DNA from 4 places in the Streptomyces sp. NPDC096324 genome. Region 4 is predicted to be linked to each of the others. Evidence: riboswitches for the same ligand, from Rfam matches in the RefSeq annotation. Region 4 holds a riboswitch; each other region holds the start of a gene.
What was found. A riboswitch is a leader RNA that binds a small molecule or an ion and turns the genes downstream of it on or off. The one in region 4 is predicted to bind cyclic di-AMP.

Region 1 (7,700 bases), on a different contig from region 4:
GTACGTGACGGCGTACGGCAGGAGATAGGCGAGCAGGAGCCGGCGCCCCTGCGCGCCGTGGTCCAGCGAGGCGCGCACGATCCAGGCCAGCGCGGCCGCCCCGGCGAGGTGCGCGACGGCGAGGACGGGCACGGGCGCCCACGAACCGGAGACGCCGGCGACCTTCACACGCCGGTCGAGGGAACGCGAGGCGATCAGGGCGCCGAACGCGACGACGGAGCCCAGGTGCATGGTGGCGAGCTGGTTGATCTCGGCCATGGACAGTCCGGGCAGGATCAGCGGCAGGCCACCCCACTCGAACCGGAGCAACGGGGCGGTCAGCAGGAAGCCGTAGCACAGCAGCATCCAGCGCTGGTGCAGGTCGGGGAACCCGCCGACGGCCGCGAGCACACCGAACGTCACGCTCATCACGGTGCCCACCAGGATGGTCGCGAGCACGATCCAGAACGCGGCACCGCTGAAGGCGTCCTCGGGCGCCGTGCGCGCCAGGTACAGGCCGGCGCCGGTCATCGAGGCGTACACGGTGAGCGCGAAGACCACCCCGAGGGCCCGGTGCAGCCGTACGCGCCGCCGAACGGCGGTGAGCACCTGCGCGGGGCCCAGCAGCATCAGCACACCGCCGAGAACGGAGTGCACGATCATCGGGACGAGGCTGTGGCGGTACGGCCCGATCCGGGTCGCCAGCGCGTCGGCCACGTAGCGCGGAGAGACCACGTGGCCCAGGATCCACTCACCGAAGGCCGGGGCGCCGGGGCGCGCGTACGGCCACAGCTCGGTCATCGCGATCGGCGCGTAGCCCACACACACGACCGTCAGGGCGATGACGGCGAGGCGGCGCCAGGTGGTGCCCGTCGGTCGACGCACGACGACTCCCTGCTCCTGGCCGCGACCCGGCCATCAATAGTCTCGTTTGGACTATCGAGACGGTAGAGGCGTCCACCGCCGGGGTCAACGGTCTGTCGTGTCCTCGTCCCGGCGTTGCACCCATTGCCAGAAGTCGATCATCATCCGCTCGTACCGGATTCCGAACTCGAGCGCGTCCCGCTGTCCGCGCGTCAGCAATTCGCCGACCGTCTCGGCGAGTTCCTCGTAGTCGCCGAGGGTGCTGCGGTGCTCGTCGAGCTGTATGGGGCCGAGCACACCGGGCTCGCCGCCGAACCACAGCTTGAGGATGCCGCGCTCGCGGGCTTCCACCGGGACGAACGCGGGGTCGTCGAGCCAGGCCCGCAGGGCGGCCCGGCCCTGGTCCGTCAGCGTCAGCACCCTGCGGTTGCGGCCGCTCTCCTGCCGCACCTGGGACAGCATCCCGGCGTCGAGGAGACGGTCGCACTGCGCGTACACCTGCGCGTGCGGCACCGACCAGAAGGGCGCGACCGTCCGCGCCGCCTCCCCCTTCACGTCGTACGCGCTGGCCTCGCCCAGCTTGTCGATGATGCCGAGGACGAGGTACGAGGCGGTGGTCAACCTAGCGTCAGCCATGGGGCGACGGTATCGCCACGCGATCACCGCGCGGCAGGCACCGCGGGGTCCGGCCGCCGCCGGGCACCCTCCGCACGGCGGGCTCCGCCGAACACGCGGTCGCGCCGCGTCGGGCGCCGCCCGACGCGAAGAAGATCCGGGTGCCCGGCACAATGCGGGGTATACGGGCGATCACACAACCGACCGCACTTCAGGCCCTCGCGCCGGCCGCACTAGGAGTTCCTGTGACCACCTACGTCATCACCGTTCCCGGGACGTTCGTCCACGGCCTCCCGGACGCCTCCCGTGCCGACGTGGAGCGCAGGCTTCGCCCGCAGGACCCGCAGAACACGGACCTGGGCGAGACCGAGGAGCTGAGCCTGCTCTCCGTCGACGAGGACAACAGGTTCTCCGTCCGGCTCGAGGTCGAGGCGGCGGACCGCAGAAGCGCCGAGGCCGAGGCCGTACGGCTCGTCTCCGGCGCGCTCCTGGACAGCGGTCTGACCGCGGACGACGCGCCGCTCGGACCCGCCGCGGTCACGGGCATCGACAGCGAGTTCTGACGGCGGTACGTCCTGGACGTACCCGGCACCGGGTACGTCCAGGACGGCCGGACCGGGGCTCAGGCCGGGCGTACGACGCTGTGGACGGCCGCCCGTCCGGCGTAGTCGACCGACTCCTCGCTGATCCGCGCTCCGGGACTCGGCGCGTGGACCATCATGCCGTCACCCACGTAGAGACCCACGTGGCTCACGTTGGCGTGGAAGAAGACCAGGTCACCCGGCTGGATGGCACTGAGGTCGACCGCCGCGCCGGCCTGCGCCTGGTCCTGCGTCGCACGGGGGAGCATGACTCCCGCGCTCTTCCAGGCCGCCTGGGTGAGACCGGAGGGGTCGTACGAACCGGGTCCGGACGCTCCCCACACGCACGGGCTGCCGATCTGGGCGCGGGCGAAGGCGACCGCCTCGGCGGCTCTGCTGTCGTGTCCGACGACCGGCGGGGCGGCGGCCCCGGCTCCCGCACCGGCGACGAGGCTGTCGATGTCGAACCCCGGGTTCGTGCCGGCGGCCCCGGGAGCGGCGGGCCACGCCTGCTGGTTGCCGCTGGGCCGCAACGACTGCCGCCAGGCGTCGTCGGCCGACGGGGGCGCCGGCTGGTTCGCGGGGGGCATCGGCGCCGACTGATAGGCGGCCGGACCCGGCGCGGCCTCGTACGCGGGCTGCTGCGGCACCGGCTCGCTCACCGGAGGCATCGGCGCCGGCTGATAGGCGGCGGAGGGCGGGGCCGGCTCGTACGCCGGAGGCTGCGGCACCGGCTCGCTCATCGGGGGCATCGGGGCAGGCTGGTACCCGCTGGGACGCGTCGGCTTCTCGTACGAGAGCGGCAGGAGCACCGACGTGTACTCGGGGGCCGGGGCGGGCGCTTCGTACCCGCGGGGCAGGATGACCGCCTTGGGCTGGGCGGCCGGCGGCGCCGGCTCGTACGCCCGGGGCATGGAGCCCGTGTCGAAGACCTCGGGCACGACCTCGTACGGCGTCGGCTGGGGCGCGGCCTGGAACGCACCGGTCTGCGCGGCGGACGGGAAGGAGCCCGTCTGACCGACGGACGGGAAGGTGCCCGTCCGAGCCGCGGACGGGAACGCTGCGGTCTGCGGAGCCGCCGGGAAAGCCGTGGGCTGAGCGACCGACGGGAACGAACCCGTCTGGCCGACCTGCGGGAAGGTACCGGTCTGGGCGACCGAGGGGAACGTGCCCGTCTGGGCGGCGGACGGGAACGCGGCCGTCTGCGGAGCCGCCGGGAACGCGGTGGGCTGAGCGGGCGAAGCGAACGAACCAGTCTGGGCGACGGACGGGAAGGTACCGGTCTGGGCGACGGACGGGAAGGAACCCGTCTGACCGACCGAGGGGAACGAGCCGGTCTGACCGACCGCCGGGAACGAACCGGTCTGCGGGGCCGTCGGCTGGTACTCGATGGCCGGCATCTGCGCCACGGGCATGCCCTGCCGTGCCATGTGCCGCGCCATCAGCTCCCGCGCGACGGCGAGCTTGCGCCGGGCGCTCTGCTTCTTGACGTGCGGCGAGGACTGCTGCGACGCGGCGGCCGGAACGGCCCCCGCGCGAAGCCCCGCACGGACCACCACATCGGATCCCGGCGCCGCCGTGGCACCGCCGGCCGGGAGCGCGGCCACCGGACCGGCGGTCAGTTCCAGCGCGGGCCGCGCACCCGGCTCCGAAGCCGGACCGGCGGTCAGCTCCAGCACCGGGGCAGCCGTCAACTCGGCCACAGGACGTACGAGTTGTTCCAGCTCGTAGATCGTCGGAAGGTCCGACGAGGAGCCCTTGGACCCCTTCGCACCCGCCTTCGGACGGACGGCCGCGCCGCCACGCTCCGGCTGCCTGTCGGCCGGAAGCGCGGCCGGAGCCGAGGGCCCGAACCGGGAACGCGCCCCGTCGAACCACTGGCGCATCAGGTCGTCCTGGGCCGCGTCGGAGACTCCGCTCCCCTGACCGGCGTTCCGTCGGCCCGGCCTGCGGTTGGAGTTCGCCAGGGCGCGGGTCCCGTTGAAGTTACCGGTGGCGAGCTCCGCCTGGTCGTAGAGGGACGAGAGTCGTCGGGCGACTTCTTCGCCGCTGGGCGGGGTGCGTTCCGGCGCCATGGAGGGGTGCTCCTTCCGTCGTCCGCCTACCGGGTTAGCTGTCGGGTTCGGGCGGACGATTCCGGAAGGTATGCCCTACGGCCCCTGCCCCGAAAGGCAGTTGACCGATTCACCCCAGGTTCGGTGGGTCCCCGGCTCCCGCTGCCACGAGGACAGGCAGGACTCGGCGGAGGCCGCACCGCCCGGCGAGCTTCGCCGGAGGGAGTCGGGCGGCCTGGTCGCCAACTTAGCGATGGTGTGCACCCGATGTGAAGATCCACGCCCCAGATGTCCGATACGTTTTCGTGACCTTCATCGCACCACCCCGCAGCGCGACCGTGAGGACACGGGCCGTACTCGAAAAGGCGGCTGAGCACGGCCGTTGGCACATTCGAGGCCGGCACCCGGTCCGGAGCCGCGGCTCACACGTCCAGCCAACCCTGATGTGTCGAAAGTGTGCACAGAACTGGCGTTCCCTGGCGTGTCGTTCGACATCGACGGCGCCCATTGGTCACACCTTGACCGGTTCTGGCCGAGCTGACCGGATCACCGCTGCGACCACCCGTCGGCCGTACCGTCGAAGCACGTCAGACCACGAGAGCGAGTCGAGGATCCCCACGTGCACGATGCGCCGATCTATGCCCAACTGATCTCCGAACGCGGTGACATACCGACACTCGTGCGAAGCGAAGCACGTCGGCTGCAACGCGACTTCGAGTGGATCCTGAGCTGGGATCCGTCGACGGGCGCCCCGCTTCCCTCGTCCGCCGCACGACCGGCGTCCGGTAAGCGCCGCGCCTTCTCCCCCACCCCCGACCCCGACGACCGACTCGACACACCGGGCTCCTGACGGCCGACCCCAGGACGTCCGGGGCGTGTCCGCGAGGCCTCACCCGCCCGGCGACGCCCGGGACGGGCTAGAGAACGCCGGGCTCTCCGCCCGGCCGTTCGGCGGGGAGCGGGTCGAGTCCACCGCCGATCCGGGTCACCAGCTCGGCGACCGTCGCGCCCGTGGTCCGATGCCAGGTCCGCGCGCGGCGGAGCATCGCGTGGTCTCCGCCGGCGACCCGCACGGCGCTCGCGGAGGAACCCGCCTCCGCGGCCCGGCGGACGAGGGCGAACGACTCCACGGGGTCGGTGATGCGGTCCCGGTCTCCGTGCAGCACGATCACGCGTTTGTCCCGGAGGTGGGCCACCGGCTCACCCTCCGGGCACCACGGCGCCAGTGCCACCACGGCCCGGACCTGGGGTGCGGCCGCGGCCCGCAGAGCGGCGCGCCCGCCCATGGAGTGGCCCACGAGCACGACCGGCACGTCCCCCACCAGAGCGGCGAGTTCGTCCAGTGCCAGCAGAACGTCGGCGACGGGGTCCGCGTCCACGCCGTTCCATCCCCGGTGGCGGTAGCGCACCTGCCCGACGAACGTGCCCTCGTCCGGCAGGGCCCGTGTCACGGAGCGGACGAACGGCCGCATCCGGGCGCGTGCCAGGTTCCACGGCCGCAACGGGGCCTTGCTGTCGGCGGTGCCGCCGTGAAGGATCAGTACGGCCGCACGCGCCGGTTCCCCGTCCCGACGAGGGGCGCGGCAGGGCCGCAGCGCCACGGAGGCGCCGGCCTCCCCGGACCGGGACACATCGTCGGCGGACATCCGCACAGAACCTCGCATGACACCTCTCCACCCACCCGCGCTTCGTCCATGCCTCGCACCGGACCGTGAGGAGGATCGTCTCACCGGCCACGGACCCGCCCCAAGCTCAGTCCGTGGCTCACTCCGTGGGCTCGGGCCGCGCGCGGTAGCCATTGCGCCATTCCTGGTAGAAACGCCAGAGGCGGGCCGCCTGCGGGCAGCGTCCCGACTCCCGTTGGCACGTGCGGCAGTTGCCGACGTGACTGACGTAGGCGGACTCGGGGGCGTCCCCCGGTTTCGGATTCGGCATGGCCCTCGGCACCCGTCGGTGCGACGCGCACGGGCGCGGCGTCGCTTCTGATGCCGTACTTCCGCGCCGAGGGCCCCGGCGGATGCACCTGCCCGGCTGCATCTGCCGAGGCCCCGCTCCGGCGTCAGTCGAGGACGTCGGCCTCGTACTCCTCCGCCGCGGGGAACGGTCTGCCGACCGGGGGCCTGCGGACCGCCAGCCGGGCCACCTCGAAGTCCATCTCGGAGGCCTCGGGAGGCGGCGGTGGGTGGTAACGCCCCGCGCAGACGGAGAGGTTGACGATGAGATAGGCGTGCCAGGATCTGCCCACTCCGCGCCGGTCGTCGAAGGCCCGGACGCCGTTGACCCACCACACGACACGGAGGGCGCCGAGCTCGACCACGAGGTCGACCCAGGCACCCGGCTGGATGGCGTGGTTCCGGTAGTAGCGGTGGGTGTTGCGTACGTGGTTGGACAGTTCCAGCAGGTCGGGGTTGTCGGGGTGGTACTCGAAGACGTCGATCTCCTGACCGCCGTCCCGCCACGTCCAGATCGCCGGCCAGGCCCCCGTCACCGTCGGCAGCTTGACCCGTGCCTCCAGCACGTCGCCCGTGCGGACCATGAACCCGTCCGCGCTGCCCTCGGTGGTGAGCAGGCCCGCGTCCCAGTCGCCGTCCGGACGCCGGGTCGCCCGGAAGCGGCCTGTCCGGCTGTAGGACGGGTCGGTGACCAGATGGTCGAGTTTGCCGTCGTCCGGGTTGACCGGACCGCCGTCGGGATAGGCCCAGGAATGGCCCGCGACCCATTGGCGAGTCGAGGCGAAATCCGCCGTGAAGACGACATCGGACACGCGGCACTCCTCGATGACGGCGTTTCGCGAACGTCCAGGTTCTCCCCAAGCCTGCGACATCCACGCCCTGTTCGTCCCAACCCGCCACAAAACAACCCATCGGGGTGAACCGGTCGTACTCCGGCGCGCGGCACCTGTCGCGTACCGCTCGCTGACGCCTGCGCCTGCGCCCCGCGCCCCGCGCGAATGCGGATCGCATCGCGACACACGCTCCACCCACCACCGACCGGTTCGGCCGGGCTGCCCGGCCGGGCGCCGCATGACGCGGCCCCGACCGGGCTCCGTCCGGTTACAGGTACGGGCGGGTGATCAACTCGATGGCGTGGCCGGCCGGGTCCTTGAAGTAGACCCCACGGCCGCCGTGTTCGTCGTTGATCTCCCCCGGGCGCCGCATCTGCGGGTCGGCCCAGTGCTCGACGCCGTCGGCGCGGAGCCGTCGGTACGCGCGGTCGAACAGTTCGTCGTCGATCAGGAACGCATAGTGCTGCATCTGGATGTCCACCGGGGGCTCGGCGAACTGCAGCAGCACGCCGTCCGTGAGCTGGACATTGGTGAACGGCCCCCAGGACGGCGCTTCCGGCAGTTCCAGCAGCTCCCGGAAGAAGCGTGCCGACGCGCGGCGGTCCTTGGCTGCGACGATGGTGTGATTGAAGGTGACTGTCATACGGCTTACCTCAGCGGTGCTCGACACGGAAGACGGACTCGCGGTGCACAAGCGCTGGGAGGTCCACGTGCCGGACTGGGGCGATGCCCGCGGCACAGCCGCCGCGCGATCAGCCCTCCGCCGGATTGCCCGTCCGTGTGTGGCGAGATGCCGGTCCGGTGTTCACGCCGGTGACGGTA
Region 2 (7,700 bases), on a different contig from region 4:
CACCCCTCGGCCACCTTCCCGGCCGGGCGTGCCGCCGTTTCTGCTCTCAGCATGGCCCCCTTCCCCAGAGACGTACGTCCTGTACATTTTTTACAGACGTCGATCTGAGGAGGCGCGCCATGGACAGCCCGTCCGCCCGCTATGTCCTGCCCGAGTTCACGGAACGCACGAGCGCGGGACACCGGACCCTGGATCCGTACGCGAAGCTGCTCGGCGAACGGATCGTGTTCCTCGGGACGCCCATCGACGACACCTCGGCGAACGACGTGACGGCCCAGTTCATGTACCTCGAACACCAGGCGCCCGAACAGGACATCTCGCTGTACATCAACTCCCCCGGCGGCTCCTTCGGTGCGATGACCGCGATCTACGACACGATGCGGTTCGTCACCTGCGACGTCGAGACGGTCTGCCTCGGTCAGGCGGCCTCGGTGGCCGCGGTGCTGCTGGCCTGCGGGACTCCGGGCAAGCGGCTCGCGCTGCCGGGGGCCCGCGTTCTCCTGCGTCAGCCGTCGGCGGCCGAGCCGTTCGAGGGACGGACGAGTGACCTGCTCATCCAGGCCGAGGAGTTGCTGCGGACCCGCCGGACGCTGGAGGAGATGCTCGGGCGCCACACGGGCCGGAGCCCGGAACGGGTCGCGGCGGACCTGGAGCGCGACATGGTCCTCGACGCCCCGGCGGCCCGGGCCTACGGGCTGATCGACCGGATCGTCCCGAGCCGCAGGGCCGCGCTCGACACGTCCGGCGCGAGGTGAGCGGCCGATGATCCCGGACCTCCCCCCGCTGCCCGCGCTGACCCGCGCCGAGGCCGAGCTGATCGACCGCTATCTCGACGTGGTCGACCTGGTCGGCCGCATCAACCCGTCCCGCCCCGGAGACACCTATCGCGGCCTGAGGGCGGCTCAGGCACTCGTCGGCAAGGCGGAGGCCCTGCGGGACGCCCTCGCGCTGATGCATCAGCGGGGCGAGAGCGAGGTGCACGCCCCGACGCTCGCGCAGGCCCTGCGGGTGCTCGACGGAGAGCGGCGGGCCGCCCGGGTCACCGTGCCACCCGAGTCCGGAAGTTGACGGACCCCCACCGCCGACCCGGTACGCGAAAAGCTCCGCGACGTCTGGTCCGCGACTCAAACGGACCGGATGGGGTACCCCCCGACGGCGTATTCATCGGTCCTTTTTGCGACCCCTCCGAGTTGCGCAACACGCGGAGTCCGGACGCCGGATGGGACCCGTCGCCGCAGGTGCGGGCCTCATCGGTGTCTCCAACACGTGCTCGAACAGAGGGGTGTTCACTCGAACAGCCGAGTGGTGAGTAAGCCCACAAAACACCGGTTCCGCTCGGATTTTCCGACTCTGATGAGTGAAGATCCCTTCCGACGACAAGCCCCCGCCACAGCGGCGGGGCGGTCCGGGTGGACGCCGAGTCCTGCCGCCTCCCGGATGCCCGGTCGACAGGAGTGCATCGGCAGGAGTGGAGGACCCAGCTAGACGGGCCGCCGGATCAGTTCCGGGCGGTCCTTGGGGTGAAGCCGCAGCAGCGGCCGGGCAACTTCGCCAGCCCGAATCCGACAGGTCATCCTTCACAGGCGGCTGACGAAGGGTTGCGCATGACTGCGCTCAATCGTGTCCCGTCGCTGTGGACCCGGGCCGGTACGGCCTCGGCGCTCACTCTCGCCGCCGTGGGCGGCAGCCTGGTGGTTCCCGGCATCGCACCCGATGCCGAGGCCGCCACCCTCGCGACGAGGGCACTCCAGGTCGCGGCGTCGAAGCACGGCTCCCCCTACCAGTGGGGCGCCACCGGACCGCACCGCTTCGACTGCTCGGGGCTCACGCTCTACTCGTACAAGAAGGCGGGCAAGAAGCTGCCTCGTACGGCCGCGGCGCAGTACAACAAGACACACCATGTCTCGGCCTCGCACCGCAAGGCCGGTGACCTCGTGTTCTTCCACTCGGGCCGGAACGTGTACCACGTCGGCATCTACGCCGGTAAGGGAAAGATCTGGCACTCCCCGAAGACCGGGGAAGTGGTGAAGCTGCAGAAGATCTGGACGAGAAGCGTCTGGTACGGCAGGGTCGGCTGACCCTTTCGCCCGGGGCGGCGGACCTCGCCGCCCCGGCGCGAGCCCTCTCAGGGCCGCTGTGACGCCCTCCCGGCCCCCTCGTGGGCCTACCGGGCCTGCGCGGCCCTCGTGGACCGGCAACGGCCGGCGCGGTCCCGCGGGCCGATGACGACCGGCACGGCCCTCATGCGCTGATGACGACCGGTCGCTTCGGGGTGTCGGGGCTCAGGGCTCCTGGGGCACCCCGGCCGGCACCGGCTGGGCGGGGACCGTCCACGGGAGCTCGATGGAGACCGTCTTGCCGCCCTCCCGGGTCGGTACGACGGTGAGCCTGCCGCCGCATTCGGCGGTGAGCCAGCGGATGATCACCATGCCGCGGCCGTTGTCCTGCTGGACAGCCGCGGGCAGCCTCTTCGGGAAGCGCGGATGGCTGTCGGTGACACCGATACGCAGCCGCTCCTCCCGGTCGAGACGCACGCCGACCGTGAAGGTGGGCGACTGCCCGAACGTGTGCTGCACCGCGTTGGTGGCCAGTTCGGACACGATCAGCCGCACGGTCTCGGCGACTTCGCAGTCCCCCGGCAGGCCCCATTCGGACAGCACATCGGCGACGAATGTTCGGGCCACGGAAACCGAGACCGGTTCGCTCGGCAGGGTGACGGATGCTTCCTGATGGTCTGCCATGGCGACGTTCGTCCCTTTCCACGGGACCGGAGCCCGACACCGAGCGGATGGTTCGAGTACGGTCCCGGACTGGTGCTTGCGCCAGACTGCCATTACCGGGCCGGTCGCGGGTGCGATCCACCGAGTAATGCATATATCTGTCGCTCGATGCGGTGAACTCTGCGTCGGCAGAGCGTATTCGGACGACTTGGAAGGAGTAAGGAGAACAGCCATGCAGCACGGTCCCGCGGTGCGCCGCCGCAAGCTCGGTGCCGAACTGCGCGCGCTGCGCGCGGGCACGGGTCTCACGAGCGGGGAGGCGGCCCGCCTCCTCGGCTGGCACCAGTCGAAGGTGAGCCGCATCGAGACCGGCACCAGCGGGGTGAAACCGGCCGATGTGGAACGCCTGTTGCACGCGTACGGCGTCGAGGACCCCGAACTGCGGCGACTTCTGGTCGTGTTGGCGGGCTCCGAGGTCAACGGCCGGCACCACTGGTGGCACGCGTACCGCGGGGTGCTCCCGCCGGAGTACCGCGACTTCATCAGCCTGGAGTCCGGCGCCAGCGCCATGCGCACCCTGGAGACCTCTGTCGTACCCGGTCTGCTGCAGACGCCGGAGTACGCCCGCGCGGTGACCCGGGCCGCCGTGGACGGACTGGAGGAGAGCAAGCTCGACACCCTGGTCGAAGTGCGCCTGGCCCGGCAGGACGTGCTGCGCTCGGACCCGCCGCTCGAACTGTCCGCCGTCCTGGACGAAGCCGTGCTGCGCCGGGAGGTGGGCGGCCCCGATGTCATGGCACGCCAGCTCCGCCGGCTGCGCGAGGCCGCCGTCCTGCCTCAAGTACGGCTCCAGGTGCTGCCGTTCGCCGCCGGCGCACACATCGGCGTGACCGGTCCTTTCGTTATTTTCTCATTTCCGAACACAACCGATCTGGATGTGGTTGTTCTCGACCACTTGACGAGTAGCCTCTATCTCGAACGGAAAGAAGACCTCCAGGCCTACGCCGAGGCCTTCAACGCCCTTCAGTTCCACGCCCTTTCACCCGAGGACTCGTTGGACTACATCGCCGCGATAGGCGACGACACGTAAGGAGGCACGTCATGTCTGCAATGCCTCGGTACGTACCCTCCAGTACTTCACTGCGCCATGTGCGCTGGCTGCGCAGCAGCCGCAGTACCGGGATGAACAACTGCGTCGAGACGGCACGCCCGGGCACCGGACCCTGGTCCGGAATGGTCGCGGTGCGCGATTCCAAGAACACGGCGGGCCCCGCCCTGCTGTTCACCCCGGACGTCTGGGAGGGGTTCATCACCGGGCTGAACTGACCCCGCACGGTTCACCGCTCCACCGCACAACCGGCCGGCCGCCCCTGCGGACCACCGGCCGATCGCCCCACCCGCTCGTCGACCGATCGCTCCACCGGTTCACCGGTTCCGGCTGATCACGTCCACCGCGTGCTCGATCTGCTCCTCCGTGAGGTCCGCGCGGGCCGTCAGCCGCAGCCGCGAAACACCGTCGGGCACCGACGGGGGACGGAAACAGCCGACGGCGAGGCCCGCCTCGCGGCAGTCGGCCGCCCATCGCACCGCCCGTTCGGGGGACGGTGCCCGCACGGAGACGACCGCGGCGTCCGGTCGTACCGCGGAGAGACCCTCCGCCGTCAGCCGCGTGTGCAGCGCCCTGGCCACCTCGCGTGCCCGCGCCGCCCGCTCGGGCTCACGGCGCAGCAGGCGCAGGGCCGCGAGTGCCGCGCCCGCCGCCGCCGGCGCCAGGCCGGTGTCGAAGATGAAGGTGCGCGCCGCGTTGATCAGATGGTCGATGACGGCCGCCGGGCCGAGGACCGCGCCGCCCTGACTCCCGAGCGACTTGGACAGCGTGACGGTCACGACGACGTCCGGGTCCCCCGCGAGCCCAGCGGCGTGCGGAGCGCCCCTGCCGCCGTCGCCCAGGACCCCGAGCCCGTGCGCGTCGTCGACGATCAGACCGGCACCGTACTCCCGGCTCGCGAGGGCCAGTTCGGCGAGCGGGGCCGCGTCACCGTCCACCGAGAAGACCGTGTCGGAGACGGTGACGGCAGGTCCGTCGTGGGTGCCGAGCGCCTTGCGCACGGCGTCGGGGTCCACGTGGGAGACCACCTGGGTCGTGCCGCGGGCCAGCCGGCAGCCGTCGATCAGGGAGGCGTGGTTGCCCGCGTCCGAGACGATCAGCGAGCCGTGCGGCGCGAGGGCGGTGACGGCGGCGAGGTTGGCCGCGTAGCCCGAGGACAGGACGAGCGCGGACTCGAAACCGCAGAAGTCGGCCAGTTCTCGTTCCAGCTCGCCGTGGAGTTCGGTGGTGCCGGTGACGAGCCGGGAACCGGTCGCGCCGCCGCCCCACCGGCGCGCTGCCGCGGCCGCGCCCTCGGTGACCTCCGGATGGCGGGCGAGCCCGAGGTAGTCGTTGCTCGCGAGATCGAGGAGCGGCGACTCGGCGGGGCGCGGGCGCAACGTACGCACGAGTCCGGCCCGGCGGCGCGCCTCGGCCTGCTCGTCGATCCAGCCGAACGCCATGTGTCCTCCGGGTCTCGCTGCGGTGCGGTGGCGGTGATTTGTAGGCAGTGAACAGACCCTAGCGGTCGCCCCGACGGCGCATGATGTGGCAATACCCACACGTAGAAATATCAAGCACCGGATCAGCGCAGGTCAGAGGCCGTTTCACGCCCTGGCCTGAAGATCGTTTCTCACAGCACGGACGGCCGTGCGCCCGGGGAGCTCCGACGCGACTCAGTGGCTGCTGCTGCGCGACCGCACAGCCAAGCGCCTATAACCGGCGCACCAGCTGCAGCCGCACTTTGCGCGCCAGCCACCCAGGACGCCGTCGAGGCAGTCCCTGCACCGACCCGTACAGGCCGCTAGGAACGAGCCTGCGGACAGTCGCCCTGCGAGGCCCGGGCGACCCTTGTGACTTCCCTGACGCCCACTGGGGTGTTCCCTTGTGCGCGCTCAGGTCAGCGGAGGCCGTCGGTGTCGTCGCGCTCTTCGCCGACCCGGAATCGCCGACCGTCGCCCCCTGGGTCCTCGCTGTGGATGACCGCGCAGGATGCTTCTCGGAAGTTGAGCCTGACCTGCTCTTCTGCCGACATGGACATCTTCGAGTCCCGGTGGTGTCCCTGAGGAGACCCTTTGCTGCCATCGGCCGGACGTGACAACGCCGCTGATGACTGAAACCCCAAGAGGACACCACTGAGATCCGTAAGTGCACCAGCCGGGACACGCATCGGCCTCCATCTGGACTATCCACCGGGGTGTGGGCCAGCTCCTCATCCTCAGTCACCAGTACAAGAACCGCGGAGAGGCTCGAGCGCGCCTACGAGGTCCTCACCGCGCTGCGGGTACTGCGAGCGCGCCTGAACCTCGCGGAGATAGCGGGCGGCCTCCTGCATCACGCCGGTGAGCGGCAGACCGCGGAAGAAGCCAGCATCTCCCGGACGGCACTCCCGGCCGTCTACGAGACGGTCCTCCAACCAGCGATTGGCTGCGGCGCCTGCGGGTCGGGCAAGCGCGGCAGAGCTCAACCTGGTTCCTCGGGACGGCAGCCAGCCCCAAAGCCCCTGCTCCCGCTCTCCCGACTCAGGGCAGTCCAACCTGGAAGACCGACAGTGACCTCCGGTTCCCGCCCCTCAGGAGCGGACGAGGCCGTTCTCAGACATCCCAGGGATCTTGCTGGTCGAGCGCAGCCAGCACGCGAGTCGGATCGTCGATCAGGTCGAATAGGCTGCTCGTGCAGCGCGCCCACTGCTTGGCATCCCCCTCAGCGAACGCCGCAGCCGACGCGAACTGGCCCCGAAGGTCGGCCGGCAACCGGTCGGCCAGGGACGCACTGAGCTCTCGGCCCAGAACTACGCGTGGCGACGACTGCAGCAAGAGGCCCAGCTTGCCGGTCGCCGGGACGACGGTGCCGCTCTCACGCCTTCGAAAGCCGTAACGACATCGCACACCCAGCCGCCATCCCAGGTGCCGGGGAGCGGAACAGCGATCCGCTGAACGCTGGTGATCGCGTCCCTCCCCAACGCGAGCGAGAGCCCTCCCGGATCCTCGTGGTAGTTCAGGTAGCGGGCAACGTCGACGCCCGGCGGGCAGACCTCGTCGAGCCCGACGTCTCCGACGAAGCTGACGTGATCCGGGAACGAGAATGGCCCCTGACCAACCTCGAAGAGGCCGCTACGGAAGCCCGCGCGGAGTTGCAGGCGGCACAGCTGGAGGCGGCCACGGTGCTGCTCGAGGCCGCCGACGCCGACAGCTGCGCCACAGCGGCCGGAGCCGCGCTCGATGCACTGTCCCAAGCACACAGACATGACAGTGGAGTCGATGCCTCCCGAGACAGTCGCCTCGAAAGGCGACCACTCCTCAAGTGCCCAGCCGGGCGAACTGCGCGGTCTGGTGATGAGAAAGGACGAACTGTGACTGCTCCGGGGCCGCAACCGAAATACCAGGTAGCGCCCTCCCTGCGATGACCTCTCCGCAGCCGGCGAAGCCATCCACCCGGCTTCAGAACAGCCTCGTACCCAAGCCGCAGCGCCTGCCGGGAATCCCGGCCTCCTGCGCTGTCTGGCGCTCGCTCGCGGAGACGACCACCCCGGTCTCAGCAAATGTCAGGTATGCGCGTAGACCCGCGAGGCAGTGCGCGTCTTCGCTCCCCACGCCACGGCGTGACCTCAATGCGGTCACGCACGGCCGCCGATACCTCACGGGGTGCTGGCGGGACTCCACCCCTGCCGCGCCAACCACCGCCGCACACAGGCTCTCCCAGACCCGATGGACGTTGGAAGGGAGCGCGTGCCGGTCCGGAGCGCCGCGACATGTTCTGAGTGGCCACCCACCCTCATGCCGGTGCGCCGACTGGTTGCCGCTGCCGCCGACGCGGGCCAAGTGGCAGTCTATGGCTACGGTGATGCGATGCCCGTGTTCGGCAAGACCCTCCCGTTCCTCCCACCGGGCGAC
Region 3 (7,700 bases), on a different contig from region 4:
GCTCCGTAAATACCGCGGCAGGTCCGGATCCTCCAGCTTGTCCATGACGAAGGTGAGCGACGCGAAGAGCCGGTCCCGCTGCCGTTCCATGTCCTGGGCGAGGTCCGCCGGGAACAGCGCGCGGAGCTGCGGGTTGTGGCGGAAGAGGTGCGAGTAGAAGTACTTGACCGCGAACTCGGCCCGTCGTTCCACGACCGCGAAGCTGGATCTGAGAATTTCGGGGTCCACGGCAGGAAAGTAGGGAGCCGCCGGGCGCCGGGGTCAAACAGTCGCCCATGTCAGGACGGTCCATGACGAACCGGACGGAGCCCCCCCCTCGCCACCGTCGCCGGAGGGGCTGAACTTTCCCCGGCCGGGGCTGTGACCGTCTGGATCCCGCACCCGCGGCCGGGATCCGGCGTGAGGGGACGTGCCGGTACATCGATGCCCGTCGCCACCGACGGTCACCTCTCCGTCCGACGGCGACGGGCTGATGCACCGGCACGGCCCCGCCCCACCCACCGGCCGCACCCCGTCCCACCCACCGGCACGGCCCCGCCCCACCCACCGGCACGGCCCCGCCCCACCCACCGGCCGCACCCCGTGACACCGCACGGTCGCGCGGCAGGGCGGCGTCGGCTCCGGTCGGGCAGGGGCCCGTGCGCCGGTGCGGATACCGTCGGGGAGTGACCGAGCACGAAGCCTCCGCCAGCGCCGCCCCCGAACTCTTCACCTGGGAGTTCGCCACCGACCCCTACCCGGCCTACGCCTGGCTCAGGGAGAACGCGCCCGTGCACCGCACACGGCTGCCCAGCGGGGTGGAGGCCTGGCTCGTCACGCGGTACGCCGACGCCAAGCAGACGCTCGCCGACCAGCGGCTGTCCAAGAATCCCGCGCATCACGACGAGCCCGCGCACGCGAAGGGCCGGACCGGGATCCCCGGGGAACGCAAGGCCGAGCTGATGACACATCTGCTGAACATCGACCCGCCGGACCACACCCGGCTGCGGAAACTCGTCAGCAAGGCGTTCACGCCCCGGCGCGTGGCCGAATTCGCCCCGCGGGTGCAGGAGCTGACGGATCAGCTCATCGCCGGGTTCGCGGCCAGGGGTTCCGCCGACCTCATCCACGAGTTCGCCTTCCCGCTCCCCATCTACGCCATCTGCGACCTGCTCGGCGTCCCGCGCGAGGACCAGGACGACTTCCGGGACTGGGCGGGCATGATGATCCGGCACGGCGGCGGGCCGAGGGGCGGGGTCGCCCGGTCCGTGAAGAAGATGCGCGGCTATCTCGCCGAGCTCATCCACCGCAAGCGCGAGGCGCTGACCGCGGAGCCCGAGCCCGGCGAGGACCTCATCTCCGGGCTCATCCGCGCCTCCGACCACGGCGAGCACCTCACCGAGAACGAGGCCGCCGCGATGGCCTTCATCCTGCTCTTCGCCGGGTTCGAGACCACGGTCAACCTCATCGGGAACGGGATGCACGCGCTGCTCACCCACCCCGGGCAGCGGGCCCGGCTGCAAGCCTCCCTCGCGGCGGGGGAGAGCGGGCTGCTGGAGACGGGCGTGGAGGAACTCCTGCGCTACGACGGGCCCGTCGAACTGGCCACGTGGCGGTTCGCGACCGAGGACGTGCGGATCGGCGGGCAGGACATCGCGGCCGGAGACCCCGTGCTCGTGGTCCTCGCGGCCGCGGACCGCGACCCCGAGCGCTTCGAACAGCCGGACACGCTCGATCTCTCACGACGTGACCTTCAGCACTTGGGCTACGGCCACGGCATCCACTACTGCCTGGGCGCGCCGCTCGCCCGGCTGGAGGGGCAGACCGCGCTCGGTACGCTCCTCAGCCGTCTTCCCGACCTCCAACTCGCTGGAGATTCGGCCGATTTGCGCTGGCGCGGGGGCCTCATTATGCGTGGATTGCGCACGCTTCCGGTGGAGTTCACCCCGGTCAAATAGGACGCGATCGGTGCATCGGTGACCCTTCGGCGGTCGAGTCGAAGCGGTGATTCCGCATACCGGAATAAGACCCTTGGGGCCACCAGGACATGACGCTCCGTCAAATTCGTGATCTTCATGTGATCAGTACTGCATCGACTTGTAACCAGCGTTCGAGTGCGACTACCTTCACCCATCAACAACGCGGCACCTGCGCCACTCGTTCAGCAGGAGTCGCCGTGCTCCCCGCTGTCGCTCGAAAGGCTCTCGCATGCTCTCCGGGAACGGCCGTCACCGTCGCCCTCGCCAGGCCCCGGCTCTCATCGTCGCCGCAGGGGTGACCGGATCGGCGATCGTCATCCCGTTGCTCGCCGCGGCGAGCGCGAACGCGGCCGACGGGACCACCTGGGACCGGGTCGCGCAGTGCGAGAGTGGTGGCGCGTGGAGCGCCAACGAAGGCAACGGGTACTACGGCGGCCTCCAGCTCGACCAGGACAACTGGGAGGCGCACGGCGGCCTCGAGTACGCCCCGACGGCCGACCAGGCCAGCCGCTCGCAGCAGATAGCCGTCGCCGAGAAGGTGCTCGCCGACACGGGCCTCGTGGCCTGGCCGACGTGCGGGCCGCTCTCGGGTCTCAGCAAGGGCTCCGGCGGGGTCAGCGTCGACACGGGCGTGGCCGGCGACTCGTCGAGCAGCGGCGACGACGCCGGTTCGTACATCTCGTCCGGCCTGGCGACTTCGCCCAGTTCATCCCCTTCGAGTGATTCGTCCAGTTCGAGCGACTCCTCCGGCACGGAGACCGGCACCGCCACGCCCAGTGCCTCGCAGAGCTCCGACGGCGCGGACGCGGCGACCGGCAAGGGTGATGAATCGCCCAAGTCGGGTCAGAAGGAAGCATCTTCGACCCCCTCCACCTCGTCGAGTTCCGGCACCGGGCGACACCGTGGCGGGGGCGCGGCGGAGAGCACGGCCGACAGCCGGGCCGACGGCTCCGCGGGGCGTCACGCCGCGGCCTCCGAGACCGACGGCGCCGACAGCGAGTACGTGGCCCAGGCCATCGGGAACCTCTGGAGCGTTTCCGACGCCCTTGGCCTCGAAAGCGGATGGGGCGATCTGCCCAAGGTGGACACGGCCCCGGCCGACAGCGGTCCCGGCCTCGTCATTCCTGGTCGGAGCATCGCGGACACGGTCGAAACGGTGCAGAACTAGCGGCAGTTCGCGTCACGGTTCGCTGTGGAATGTCCTATTTGGCGCAAGTGAGAGATGGGTCTCAGAAGCCCTGATCGTCTTTGAAATTAGGGCAATCGACTGCTTACGGTCGTGACCGCTCGCCACAGCGGGCTCCGACGGTCGCAACGCCGAATCCTGCCAACGGCCGTACGGGAACAGTCGTCGCGTCATGCGCCGTAGGCAGGAGCGGGGGACCCAAGGTAAGTGCCGGGTCCGGGAGTCGAGAGACACCCGGGAACGGCTTGGGGTGAAGCCGCGTGCCGGACGTCCTGGAGACAGGACCGAGGGCATGCGGCCGGGCAACTCATTCGGCCCGAACCCGACAGCTCACCTCGCAGGCGTCGGTGAGGGGATCTCTCCATGCTGTTCTCCGGCAAGGGCAAGCACCGCCGCCCGAACAAGGCCACCCGTGTCGCCACGCTCGCCGGTGTCACCGGCGTCGCCATCGCGGCCCCGCTGATGGCGGCCGGCAACGCCTCCGCGGCCACCGGCTCCGAGTGGGACGCCGTCGCCCAGTGCGAGTCCGGCGGCAACTGGTCGATCAACACCGGCAACGGCTACTACGGCGGCCTGCAGTTCTCGTCCTCCACCTGGGCCGCGTACGGCGGTACCGCCTACGCCTCGACCGCCGACCAGGCCTCGAAGTCCCAGCAGATCGCCATCGGCGAGAAGGTCCTCGCCGCGCAGGGCAAGGGTGCCTGGCCGACCTGCGGCACCGGCCTGTCGAGCACCCCGTACGGCGGCGGCTCGGCCCCGGCGGCCCCGGCGGCGCCCTCCTCGTCGAGCGCCTCGCAGCAGAGCGCCCCGGCCACCCGTACGACGGAGCAGCCCGCCTCCCGTTCCGCGGAGCGCCCCGCCGCCCAGAAGACCGTCACCACCCCGACCGGCAAGAAGGTCAAGAAGGGCGACGGCGAGTACAAGGTCGTCAAGGGCGACACCCTCAGCTCGATCGCCGAGAAGAAGCACGTCAAGGGCGGCTGGCAGAAGCTGTTCAAGCTGAACAAGGACATCGTCGCCGACGCCGACGTCATCTACCCGGGCCAGCAGCTCCACCTGCGCTGAGCAGCGCGGCACGCCGGTCGACCCGGCCGCTTTCGGCGGAGGGTGGCCGCGATTCCGGCACCGCGCCGCGACGCCCGGCAGGCAACGTCCCCTCGTGGGGCGACGCCCGGCCGGCAACGCCCCCTCGTGGGGTCTCCGCACGCACCGGAGGCCCGCCGAGGTCCCCCGTCCCCACGGGCTCCCCGCTCCGGCACGTGTTCCCCCGCACGTGTCGGAGCGGGGTTTTTTATTTCTTTTTTTGTTCCGTTCAGGAACAATATGTAGGCTCAGTCCGCCCAAGGGGTGGTCGATCGCTGGCCGATCCCCCTGAGCCGGTTAGGCTCATCCCGCGGGGCTGACAAGCTCCGCGTACCGCGTCACATCCCAATAAGGAGATGCTCGTGCCGTCCATCGACGTCGTCGTAGCCCGGGAAATCCTGGACTCCCGAGGCAACCCCACGGTCGAGGTCGAGGTCGGCCTCGACGACGGCAGCACGGGTCGTGCCGCCGTTCCGTCCGGCGCCTCCACCGGAGCGTTCGAGGCCATCGAGCTTCGCGACGGTGACCCGAACCGCTACCAGGGCAAGGGTGTCGAGAAGGCCGTCCTCGCCGTCATCGAGCAGATCGGCCCGGAGCTCGTCGGCTACGACGCCACCGAGCAGCGCCTGATCGACCAGGCGATGTTCGACCTCGACGCCACCGACAACAAGGGCTCGCTCGGCGCCAACGCCATCCTCGGCGTCTCGCTCGCCGTCGCGCACGCCGCCTCCGAGGCGTCCGACCTGCCGCTGTTCCGCTACCTGGGCGGACCGAACGCGCACCTGCTGCCCGTTCCGATGATGAACATCCTGAACGGCGGCTCGCACGCCGACTCCAACGTGGACATCCAGGAGTTCATGATCGCCCCGATCGGCGCGGAGTCCTTCTCCGAGGCCCTGCGCTGGGGCGCCGAGGTCTACCACACCCTCAAGAAGGTGCTGAAGACCAAGGGCCTGTCCACCGGCCTCGGCGACGAGGGCGGCTTCGCCCCGAACCTGGAGTCCAACCGCGCCGCCCTCGACCTCATCCTCGAGGCCATCAAGCAGGCCGGTTACGTCCCCGGCGAGCAGATCGCGCTCGCGCTCGACGTCGCCGCGTCCGAGTTCTACAAGGACGGCAAGTACGAGTTCGAGGGCAAGTCCCGCTCGGCCGCCGAGATGACCGAGTACTACGAGGAGCTCGTCTCCGCGTACCCGCTCGTCTCCATCGAGGACCCGCTGTACGAGGACGACTGGGCCGGCTGGAAGGTCATCACCGACAAGCTGGGCGAGAAGGTCCAGATCGTCGGCGACGACCTCTTCGTCACCAACCCGGAGCGCCTGGCCCGCGGCATCGAGGAGGGCTCCGCCAACGCCCTGCTCGTCAAGGTCAACCAGATCGGTTCGCTGACCGAGACCCTGGACGCCGTCGAGCTGGCCCAGCGCAACGGCTTCAAGTGCATGATGTCCCACCGTTCCGGCGAGACCGAGGACGTCACCATCGCCGACCTCGCGGTCGCCGTGAACTGCGGTCAGATCAAGACCGGCGCCCCGGCCCGCTCGGACCGCGTCGCCAAGTACAACCAGCTCCTGCGCATCGAGGAGATCCTCGACGACGCCGCGGTCTACGCCGGCCGCAGCGCCTTCCCGCGCTTCAAGGGCTGAGCCCCGCGCGCCTCAGGAAGCGTCCTCCGTACGTCCCCGTACCCGGTCCCGTACCGTGTGCGGGGACGTACGCACGTGAGGGGCCCGTACGGCGGGCCGGTACTGGGGAGGCGGGACTCATGGCCGTGAAGGACCGGGACCGGTTCTCCACCTCGACCAGGCTGAAGCTGCTCGGCGAGCAGACGGCGGCCAGGGTCTACCGCTCCCAGACCAAGCGGCAGGCGCGCCGCTCCCGGCTCACCGGCCGGGCCGCGCTGCTCGCCATGGTCCTGTGCTCCCTGATCGTCGCCCTCGCGTACCCGATGCGGCAGTACGTCTCCCAGCGCGCCCAGATCGGCGATCTGGAGCGGCAGCGGGAGCAGGCCCGGCAGCGGGTCGAACAGCTTCGCGACCTCAAGGCGCGCTGGCAGGACGACGCGTACGCCGAGCAGCAGATCCGGCAGCGGCTGCACTACGTCATGCCGGGCGAGACCGGCTACATCGTGATCGACCCGGACGCCGCGAAACAGTCCCGGGCCGAACAGGACACCGCCGACCGCCCCTGGTACACCGATGTCTGGGACGGCGTGGACAAATCCGACGCCGCCGACCGCTGACGACCCATGAACTGACCAGAAAGACACGTGACTCACGGCATGGAAACGCCACCCCCCACCACCCCGCGCACCGAGCCCACCGACGCCGACGTCGAGGCCTTCAAGCAGCAGCTCGGCCGGCCGCCGCGCGGACTGCGCGCGATCGTGCACCGCTGCCCCTGCGGCCAGCCGGACGTGGTCGAGACGGCGCCCCGCCTCCCCGACGGCACGCCGTTCCCGACCACGTACTACCTGACGTGCCCGCGGGCCGCGTCCGCGATCGGGACGCTGGAGGCCAACGGGGTCATGAAGGAGATGACCGAACGGCTGGCCACCGATCCCGAGCTGGCCGCGGCCTACCGCGCCGCCCACGAGGACTACATCGCGCGCCGTGACGCGATCGAGGTCCTGGAGGGCTTCCCGAGCGCGGGCGGCATGCCGGACCGGGTGAAGTGCCTGCACGTCCTGGTGGCGCACTCGCTGGCCGCCGGACCCGGCGTCAACCCGCTCGGCGACGAGGCCATCGCCATGCTGCCCGAGTGGTGGCGCAAGGGCGCGTGCGTGACGACCCCGGACGCGCCGGCCGGCGAGACGACCGAGGACGGTACCGGCCACTTCGCCGTGAAGCCCGTCGAGTCCGCCGAGTCCACCGGTTCCGCGGAGTCCGCCGAGGACGGCCGGTGACCCGCGTCGCCGCCGTCGACTGCGGTACGAACTCCATCCGGCTCCTGGTGGCCGACGCGGACCCGCGGACGGGCGAACTCACCGACCTGGACCGGCGGATGACCATCGTCCGGCTGGGCCAGGGCGTCGACCGCACCGGGCGGCTCGCCCCCGAGGCGCTGGAGCGGACCTTCGCCGCCTGCCACGCCTACGCGCGGACCATCAAGGAGCACGGCGCCGAGCGGCTGCGCTTCGTCGCCACCTCCGCCTCCCGGGACGCGGAGAACCGCGACGAGTTCGTGCGCGGGGTCCTGGACATCCTCGGCGTCGAGCCCGAGGTCGTCACCGGGGACCAGGAGGCCGAGTTCTCCTTCACCGGCGCGACCAGGGAACTGTCCGGGCGCGACGACCTCGCCACGCCCTACCTGGTCGTGGACATCGGCGGCGGCTCGACGGAGTTCGTCGTCGGCGCCGACCGGGTGCGCGCGGCACGCTCCGTGGACATCGGCTGCGTACGGATGACGGAGCGTCACCTCGTGCGCGACGGCGCGGTCACCGACCCGCCCACCGCCGAGCAGGTCGCGGCCATGCG
Region 4 (7,700 bases):
GGCACGTCGTCGGCGTCGCCGTCATCGTCGGCGCGCTGACCTTCGCGCCGGACCACCACCAGTCGGCGGACTTCGTGTTCACGAAGTTCGTCAACAACACGGGCTGGGGCAGCGGGGTCTACGTCGTCCTCGTCGGACTCCTCATGGCCCAGTACACGTTCACCGGGTACGACGCCTCCGCCCATATGACGGAGGAGACCCACGACGCCTCGACGGCCGGGCCGAAGGGCATCGTGCGCTCCATCTGGACCTCATGGATCGCCGGCTTCGTCCTGCTCCTCGGCTTCACCTTCGCCATCCAGTCCTACGACAAGGAGCTGGGCTCCGCGACGGGCGCGCCCCCGGCGCAGATCCTGCTGGACGCGCTCGGCGCGACGGCCGGCAAGCTCCTGCTGCTCGTCGTGATCGGCGCGCAGCTCTTCTGCGGCATGGCGTCCGTGACCGCCAACAGCCGTATGATCTACGCCTTTTCGCGGGACGGCGCGCTGCCGTTCTCCTCGGTGTGGCACACGGTGCATCCGCGCACCCGGACCCCCGTGGCGGCCGTCTGGCTGGCCGCGGGGGGAGCTCTGGTGCTCGGCCTGCCGTACCTCATCAACTACGCGGCCTACGCGGCCGTGACGTCGATCGCGGTGATCGGCCTCTACGTCGCGTACGTCATCCCGACACTGCTGCGGCTGCGCAAGGGCGACGCCTTCGAGCGCGGGCCCTGGCATCTGGGCCGCTGGTCACGACCGGTGGGCGTGATCGCGGTCGGCTGGGTGGCCGTCATCACGGTCCTGTTCATGCTGCCCCAGGTCTCCCCGGTCACCTGGGAGACGTTCAACTACGCCCCGGTTGCCGTGCTCGTCGTCCTGGGCTTCGCCGCGGCCTGGTGGCTGGCCTCGGCCCGTCACTGGTTCCTCAACCCCGGGCATGAGCGCACGATCGCCCGTGAGGCCGCCCGCAAGGGTGCACCCGAACCGGTCGATCCCTGACCTTGTGGGGCCTTCGGCGTGGCCGGGTCACCGATACCCGATCGGAGTCCCGGCCACGTCCCGCTATGCTCGGGGATGCGTCGGCGCGGGCCGGTGCGCCGTGCCGGTGTTTTCCGGTGCGGGGACCCTTAGCTCAATTGGCAGAGCAGTGGACTTTTAATCCATTGGTTGTGGGTTCGAGTCCCACAGGGTCTACGGAAAGGCCCCCGGTTCGGAGTGATCTGAACCGGGGGCCTGTTTCGTTCCCGGGGTGTCAGCCCGCCGAGAGGCCGGAGAGCCCCGCGTGCTCCGTGAGTTCCGTCAGCGGCAGGGTGTGCTGGGTCTGGAGGACCTTGGCGCGCAGGTAGCGGACGTTGTGGGCGGTGGTGAAGACGCCCGTCGGGACGCGGTGGGAGACCGTGATGCCGAGTTCGCGGAGCTGTTCGGCCTTGTCCGGGTTGTTGGACAGCAGGTCCAGGGAGTCGATGCCGAGGGCCCGGAGCATCTGGGCGGCCGCCGTGTAGTCACGGTCGTCCTCGGGCAGGCCGAGGGCGGCGTTGGCGGCGTAGGTGTCGAGGCCCTGGTCCTGGAGGGCGTACGCGTCGAGCTTGTTGTAGAGGCCGATGCCGCGGCCCTCCTGGCGCAGGTACAGCAGGACGCCGCCGCGGTCCGCGATCTGCTCCACCGCCTCGCGCAACTGGGGTCCGCAGTCGCAGCGGGCCGAGCCGAACACATCGCCGGTCAGGCACTCGGAATGCAGCCGCACCAGCGGGTTCGCGCCGGGCTCGCCGAGGACGACGGCCAGGTGTTCCTTGCCGTCGTCGAGGCCGTGGAAGGTCACGAGTTCGGCGTCGACGGAGTAGCCGTCGCCGAAGCGCAGGGGAACGCGGACGCGGGTGCGCACGGTGGCGGTGGGGTGGTCGCGCATGGTGTCTCTCCGTCCGGCGGGTTCGCACGGGCTGTGCTTCAGATTTGAAGCACAGCCTCGAAACGAGACCCTACATCTGCTTAAAACTTCAAGCAACGGGGTTCACGCCCGCCTCGGGTGTTCTACGAGGAGCAGGAGCGCCGCCGCCAGGGCAGATCCTCCCCGGGAGCCCCGGGATCTCCGCTCTGGATGGCCCGGGTGATGGTTCCGCAGATCTCCTCGAGCTGCCCCACCTGCTCCGGGGTCAGATGGTCGAAGACCGCCGTCCGCACCGTCTCGACGTGCGCGGGCGCCACCCGCTCCAGGAGGGCCATCCCCTCGTCGGTGAGAACGGCCATGTGCCCGCGCTTGTCGGTGGGGCAGCCCTCGCGGCGTACCGTGCCGTCCTTCTCCAGCCGCGCCACCGCGTACGTCAGCCGGCTGCGGGTGATCTTCAGGGCCTCGGCGAGGTCGGTCATCCGCAGCCGCCGGTCCGGAGCCTCGGACAGCCGGGACAGGATGGAGTAGTAAAGGTGGGGCATCCCCGCCTCCGCCTGCAGCCGGCGGTCGATGGCGTCCGCCAGGAGGGAGGTCGCGGAGATGTACGAGCGCCAGGCGCGCTGTTCGGCGGCGGAGAGCCAGCGGGTCGTCATGAGACCAGTCTAGGTATTGTTTAAAACTTGAACCACTGCGCTCGGATTCCCGCGCGCGTGCGACCGGAGGATGCGTCCCGATGCCCCGTCCCTACGTCCTGCTGTCCGCCGCCGTCTCCCTCGACGGCTTCCTGGACGACACCGGCCCCGAGCGGCTGCTGCTCTCGGGCCCGGCCGACTTCGACCGGGTCGACGAGGTGCGGGCGTCCAGCGACGCGATCCTGGTGGGCGCGGGCACGCTGCGCACGGACAACCCGCGGCTCCTGGTCAATTCCGCCGAACGGCGTGCGGCCCGGGTCGCCGGCGGCCGTCCCGAGTACCCGCTGAAGGTCACCGTCAGCGGTTCAGGAGAGCTCGACCCGCGGGCGCAGTTCTGGCACACCGGCGGCGAGAAGGTCGTCTACACGACGGACGAGGGCGCGTCGCGAGCCGCCGCCGCGCTCGACGGCCTCGTCGGCGTCGACGTCGTCCCGACCGGCCCCCGGCTCGACTGGCGGGTGCTGCTGGAACACCTTCACGACGTACGGGGGGTACGCCGCCTCATGGTCGAAGGCGGCGGCAAGGTCCACACCCAGCTCGTGCGCGAGCAGCTCGCCGACGAACTGCAGCTCGCCGTCGCCCCCCTCTTCGTCGGGCAGCCGGACGCGCCGCGGCTGTTCGGGACCGGGGAGTACCCCCTGGGCCGGATGCGGATGGTGGAGACCCGGCCCGTCGGCGACGTCGTGCTCATCCGGTACGTCCCCACCGCGCCCGGCACCGGCCCGCTCGCCTCCGCCGCCGACCGGCGGTGGCTGGAGCTCGCCTGCGAGCTGGCGGAGCTGTGCCCGCCCTCGAAGACCGCGTTCAGCGTGGGCGCCGTGGTGGTCGCGGCCGACGGGACCGAGCTGGCCCGCGGGCACTCCCGCGAGGGCGGCGATTCCGTCGTGCACGCCGAGGAGGCCGCCCTCGCCAAGATCGACCCGGCCGATCCCCGGCTGGCCGCCGCCACCGTCTACAGCAGCCTGGAACCGTGCGCCCACCGCGCCTCCCGGCCCGCGCCGTGCGCCCGGCTCATCCTCGACGCCGGTGTACGGCGGGTCGTCACCGCCTGGCGCGAGCCCGACACCTTCGTCACGGACGCCGACGGGAACGGACTCCTCGCCGCCGCGGGCGCCGAGGTCGTCGTCCTTCCCGAGTACGCGGACCGCGCCGAGGCCCCCAACCGGCATCTGGCGGCCCGGTAGAAGCCGGGGAGAAGCCGGGTGCCGGCGGCGCCGGAGGGGCGGGTTTGAACGGGTGTGCTTCGGGTCCCGCGGATGGCGTACACTGGTTTCAACGACGCGGGGTGGAGCAGCTCGGTAGCTCGCTGGGCTCATAACCCAGAGGTCGCAGGTTCAAATCCTGTCCCCGCTACTCAAGGCCAAGGGCCGGAACTCGGATTTACGAGTTCCGGCCCTTGGTGTTTGTCCCGGCGCCTTTTGCCCGGCGTCTCCGCCCGCCTTTCTCCGGCCGTCCTTCCCCGGCCGGTTCCGTTCCGGCGGGGGGTGCCCTTCTCGGGCGGTGCCTTTCTCCCCCGGTCGGGCCACAGGGGTCGCCCGCCGCCTCCGCGCCGGTTCTTCTGGACGGGTGGGGCAGCCAGGAGGTGAGCGGCGGACCGGACAGTTTCCTGACCGGGCCGGGCGGCCGTCCCGCGGTGTCCACGGGCCCGGGAGTCGCCCGTCGCCCGGTCCGGCGCCGGCGCACCCGCGCCGGATCGTGTGGGCGCGCGCCTTCGTCCGGGCCCTGCCCGTGCTGCTCGTCGCCGCCGGGATCGTCTACGACTACTTCACCCCGTCGGAATTCACCGCCGCCCCCTTGTTCGCGGCCGCGCCCCTGGTCGCCGCGCCCTTCTACTCGCTGCGCGGAACCGTTCTCGCCGGCGTCCTCGCCGTGGGCGCGGTCCTCGTGACGCACTGTGTGCTCGGCATCGTCCTCCAGGTCGACGCGGTCACCGAGGTGGTCACCGTGACGACGGCCGCCGTCCTCGCCGTCCTCATCAACACCGTGGTCCGGCGCGGCGACGAACGGCTCGCCTCCGTCCGGGAGATCGCCGAGTTCGCGCAGCGCGCCGTGCTGCCCGAGCCCGAGGCGCGGATCGCCGGGCTCGACGTCGCGGCCCGGTACGAGGCGGCGCAGGAGGACGCGTTCATCGGCGGGGACCTGTACGCGGTGCAGGACTCCCCGTACGGCGTGCGGCTGGTCGTCGGGGACGTACGGGGGAAGGGGATGACCGCGGTGGCCGCCGTCGCGACGGTGGTCGGGGCGTTCGGGGAGGCGGCCGAGCGGGAGGCGACCCTGGGGGGAGTCGCGGAGCGCCTGGAGCGGGCGCTGACACGCGCGGGCACCCGGCGCGACAGCGTCGACGCGGTCGAGGGGTTCACGACCGCCGTCCTCGCCGAGATCCCGCGGGGCGAGGACGTCGTACACGTCGTCAACCGCGGCCATCCGCCGCCCCTGCTGCTGCGTCCCGACGGCACGCTCGTCATCCTCTCCGCCGAGTCCTTCGCGCTGCCCCTCGGGATGAGCGAACTGGGAAGCCTGCCCGCCCCGACGCTGCGGGAGGGATTTCCGCGCGGGGCGACGCTGCTCCTGCACACCGACGGACTGTCCGAGGCCCGCGACGCGCGAGGGGAGTTCTTCGATCCGGCCGCCTGGCTGGCCGGACGGGTCTTCCCCGGCCCCGACGCGTTGCTGACCGCTCTCTTCGAGGCGGCCCGCGAGCACACGGGCGGCCCGCTGACGGACGACATGGCGCTGCTCGCCGTCCGGCGTCACGACCAGTGATCGGACCGTATCCCTCCGCATAACGACTGACGCACCGTCAGGGAAATTCGTGCAAGCGGCATGCGGTCAACTCGCCCGTTTTTCATCGTCCATGACCCCAAAGTCCTGGCCAAGTGGCGTTAATGATCAGTCGGAACAGCTTGGAATTCGGTGCCCGGGTCTATTAACGTTCGATAACGCAGCGCGGTCGTCACAACCGTCACAAGAGGCGGCTCCGTGCGCACGCGCCGAATCCCGCAAGGGAACCGGGGAACCAACTCGTGGGGTGAATCGAGCGTATTCCGCCGTGGAAGCACGGTGGCCGTACGCGCGTAGGAGACCTTCCTGCTCCGAACCCGTCAGCTAACCCGGTAGGCGGCAAGGAAGGAAAGGAGTGCGCCCAGGTGGCGTCCAACCGGCCCGCTCAGCCAACCTCGTTCGCGCCGAACGAAGCCCACACCTTCGGCTATGGCAAGGACGAGGGACCCTGGGAGGAGTGGAACCCCACAGCGGATTCCCTCGCTCCCGTCCGCGGCCGGCACCGCACGGGCAAGCAGCGCGGCGGAGGACTCGCCCGCAGCTCCACGGTTCTCGGCGTCGGTGTCATAGCCGCCGTCGGTGGTGGTGGCATCGCCAGCGCCGCTCCGGGCAAGGCGCCCGTCTCGATCTCGCTGCCCGACCTGTCGTCGGTCACCGCGTCGGCCAAGGCCCTGATATCGGACGGCGGATCCAGCACCCCCAAGGGCTCCACGACTCCGCTCACCACCGCCGGTCTGACCAGCGCCGACGCGGCCCAGGGCAGCACCGACGCCGGTGAGGCGCTGCGCGACCGCATCATGGCGCAGGCCCAGTCGCAGCAGAACCAGGCCGACACCGCCACGCAGAAGGCCGTCCAGACCGCCGCCGCGCAGAAGGCAGTCCAGGCCGCCGCCAAGCAGCAGGACGAGGCCGAGGCCAAGGAAACCGCCGCGAAGCAGAAGGCGGAGGAGGCGGCCAAGCAGAAGGCCGAGGCCGCGCGCCTCGCCGAGCTCGCCAAGAGCTACTCGCTGCCGACCTCGTCGTACACACTGACCTCGCGCTTCGGTGAGGCCGGCTCCATGTGGTCCTCCGGCTACCACACCGGACTCGACTTCGCGGCGCCCACCGGCACGCTGATCAAGGCGATCCACAGCGGCACCATCACCGAGGCCGGCTGGGCCGGCTCGTACGGCTACCGCACGATCCTCACCCTCGACGACGGTACGGAACTCTGGTTCTGCCACCAGTCGTCGATCAGCGTCACCGTCGGCCAGAAGGTCGCCACGGGCGATGTCATCGGACGCGTGGGCGCCACGGGCAACGTCACCGGGCCGCACCTGCACCTCGAGGTGCACCCCGGCGGCGCCGCCACCGGCATCGACCCGATGGCGTGGCTCCAGAGCAAGGGCATCAACCCCTGACCTCCGATCTCCGGCAGCCCTGACGTCAACCCCCCCGACGTCAGGGCTGTTGGTCGTCCGGGCGCGGACGGCGGCGCACCATACCCAGTGCGTGTGGAATACATCCATCCGGTACGGGCGTTGTGGCCCTACATGACTTCCCTTCGCAAGCTCGGTTCGTCCGACCTCGAGGTCTTCCCGCTCTCCCTCGGGGGCAACGTCTTCGGCTGGACGGCCGACGAGACCCGGTCCTTCGCCGTGCTCGACGCCTACGCCGCCGCCGGCGGCAACTTCCTCGACACGGCCGACTCCTATTCGGCCTGGGTCGAGGGCAACGAGGGCGGCGAGTCCGAGACCGTCATCGGCAAGTGGCTGAAGAGCCGCGGCAACCGCGCGGACATCGTGGTCGCCACCAAGGTCAGCCAGCACCCCGCGTACCCGGGCCTGTCCGGTGCCAACATCAAGGCCGCGGCCGACGCGTCGCTGCGCCGCCTGGGCACCGACCACATCGACCTCTACTACACGCACTTCGACAAGCCGGAGGTGCCGGTCGAGGAGATCATCGGCGCCCTCGACGAGCTGGTGAAGGCCGGCAAGGTGCGGAACATTGCCGCCTCCAACATCTCCCCGGAGCGGCTGCGGGAGTCCCTGGAGTTCTCCGACCGCGAGGGTCTCGCCCGGTACGTCGCGCTCCAGCCCCACTACAACCTCGTCTCGCGCGACACCTACGAGGGCACGCTGCTGGAGGTCGCCTCCCGGGCCGGTCTGGCGGCCGTCCCGTACTTCGCGCTCGCCGCCGGCTTCCTCACCGGCAAGTACCGCCCCGGCACCACGGTCGACTCCCCCAGGGCGGCCGGCGCGGCCAAGCACCTCGGCACGGAACGCGGGCCGCGGGTTCTCACCGCCCTCGACGAGATCGCGGCGGCCCACGACGTCGCCGTCGCGACGGTCGCCCTGGCCTGGCTGGCCGCACAGCCGACGGTCG

Region 1: it holds a riboswitch for cyclic di-AMP, as region 4 does, so the genes downstream of both, ACIQ7M_RS17500 (NlpC/P60 family protein) here and ACIQ7M_RS31125 (M23 family metallopeptidase) in region 4, are expected to answer to the same signal.
Region 2: it holds a riboswitch for cyclic di-AMP, as region 4 does, so the genes downstream of both, ACIQ7M_RS06305 (C40 family peptidase) here and ACIQ7M_RS31125 (M23 family metallopeptidase) in region 4, are expected to answer to the same signal.
Region 3: it holds a riboswitch for cyclic di-AMP, as region 4 does, so the genes downstream of both, ACIQ7M_RS22345 (transglycosylase family protein) here and ACIQ7M_RS31125 (M23 family metallopeptidase) in region 4, are expected to answer to the same signal.

The regions. Positions count from the first base shown of each region.
Region 1 is NZ_JBIWFK010000006.1:83,712-91,411, reverse strand. Features, by position in the region: gene ACIQ7M_RS17515 (DUF2306 domain-containing protein) at 1-864, opposite strand, end outside; gene ACIQ7M_RS17510 (helix-turn-helix transcriptional regulator) at 949-1,479, opposite strand; gene ACIQ7M_RS17505 (hypothetical protein) at 1,704-2,021, shown strand; gene ACIQ7M_RS17500 (NlpC/P60 family protein) at 2,081-4,114, opposite strand; cyclic di-AMP (ydaO/yuaA leader) riboswitch at 4,122-4,293, opposite strand; gene ACIQ7M_RS17495 (hypothetical protein) at 4,713-4,943, shown strand; gene ACIQ7M_RS17490 (alpha/beta fold hydrolase) at 5,011-5,757, opposite strand; gene ACIQ7M_RS17485 (hypothetical protein) at 5,858-6,028, opposite strand; gene ACIQ7M_RS17480 (beta-glucanase) at 6,153-6,857, opposite strand; gene ACIQ7M_RS17475 (VOC family protein) at 7,147-7,521, opposite strand.
Region 2 is NZ_JBIWFK010000002.1:634,961-642,660, forward strand. Features, by position in the region: gene ACIQ7M_RS06295 (ATP-dependent Clp protease proteolytic subunit) at 120-755, shown strand; gene ACIQ7M_RS06300 (hypothetical protein) at 763-1,068, shown strand; cyclic di-AMP (ydaO/yuaA leader) riboswitch at 1,405-1,601, shown strand; gene ACIQ7M_RS06305 (C40 family peptidase) at 1,605-2,078, shown strand; gene ACIQ7M_RS06310 (ATP-binding protein) at 2,283-2,741, opposite strand; gene ACIQ7M_RS06315 (helix-turn-helix transcriptional regulator) at 2,953-3,810, shown strand; gene ACIQ7M_RS06320 (DUF397 domain-containing protein) at 3,822-4,046, shown strand; gene ACIQ7M_RS06325 (8-amino-7-oxononanoate synthase) at 4,146-5,270, opposite strand; gene ACIQ7M_RS06330 (hypothetical protein) at 6,402-6,623, opposite strand.
Region 3 is NZ_JBIWFK010000007.1:552,907-560,606, forward strand. Features, by position in the region: gene ACIQ7M_RS22330 (globin domain-containing protein) at 1-228, opposite strand, end outside; gene ACIQ7M_RS22335 (cytochrome P450) at 666-1,937, shown strand; gene ACIQ7M_RS22340 (transglycosylase family protein) at 2,254-3,126, shown strand; cyclic di-AMP (ydaO/yuaA leader) riboswitch at 3,310-3,503, shown strand; gene ACIQ7M_RS22345 (transglycosylase family protein) at 3,508-4,209, shown strand; gene eno (phosphopyruvate hydratase) at 4,584-5,870, shown strand; gene ACIQ7M_RS22355 (septum formation initiator family protein) at 5,990-6,466, shown strand; gene ACIQ7M_RS22360 (DUF501 domain-containing protein) at 6,506-7,129, shown strand; gene ACIQ7M_RS22365 (exopolyphosphatase) at 7,126-7,700, shown strand, end outside.
Region 4 is NZ_JBIWFK010000013.1:22,963-30,662, reverse strand. Features, by position in the region: gene ACIQ7M_RS31160 (amino acid permease) at 1-977, shown strand, start outside; tRNA gene ACIQ7M_RS31155 (tRNA-Lys) at 1,100-1,172, shown strand; gene ribA (GTP cyclohydrolase II) at 1,231-1,884, opposite strand; gene ACIQ7M_RS31145 (MarR family winged helix-turn-helix transcriptional regulator) at 2,007-2,516, opposite strand; gene ACIQ7M_RS31140 (dihydrofolate reductase family protein) at 2,597-3,739, shown strand; tRNA gene ACIQ7M_RS31135 (tRNA-Met) at 3,835-3,908, shown strand; gene ACIQ7M_RS31130 (PP2C family protein-serine/threonine phosphatase) at 4,251-5,318, shown strand; cyclic di-AMP (ydaO/yuaA leader) riboswitch at 5,534-5,690, shown strand; gene ACIQ7M_RS31125 (M23 family metallopeptidase) at 5,702-6,736, shown strand; gene ACIQ7M_RS31120 (aldo/keto reductase) at 6,869-7,700, shown strand, end outside.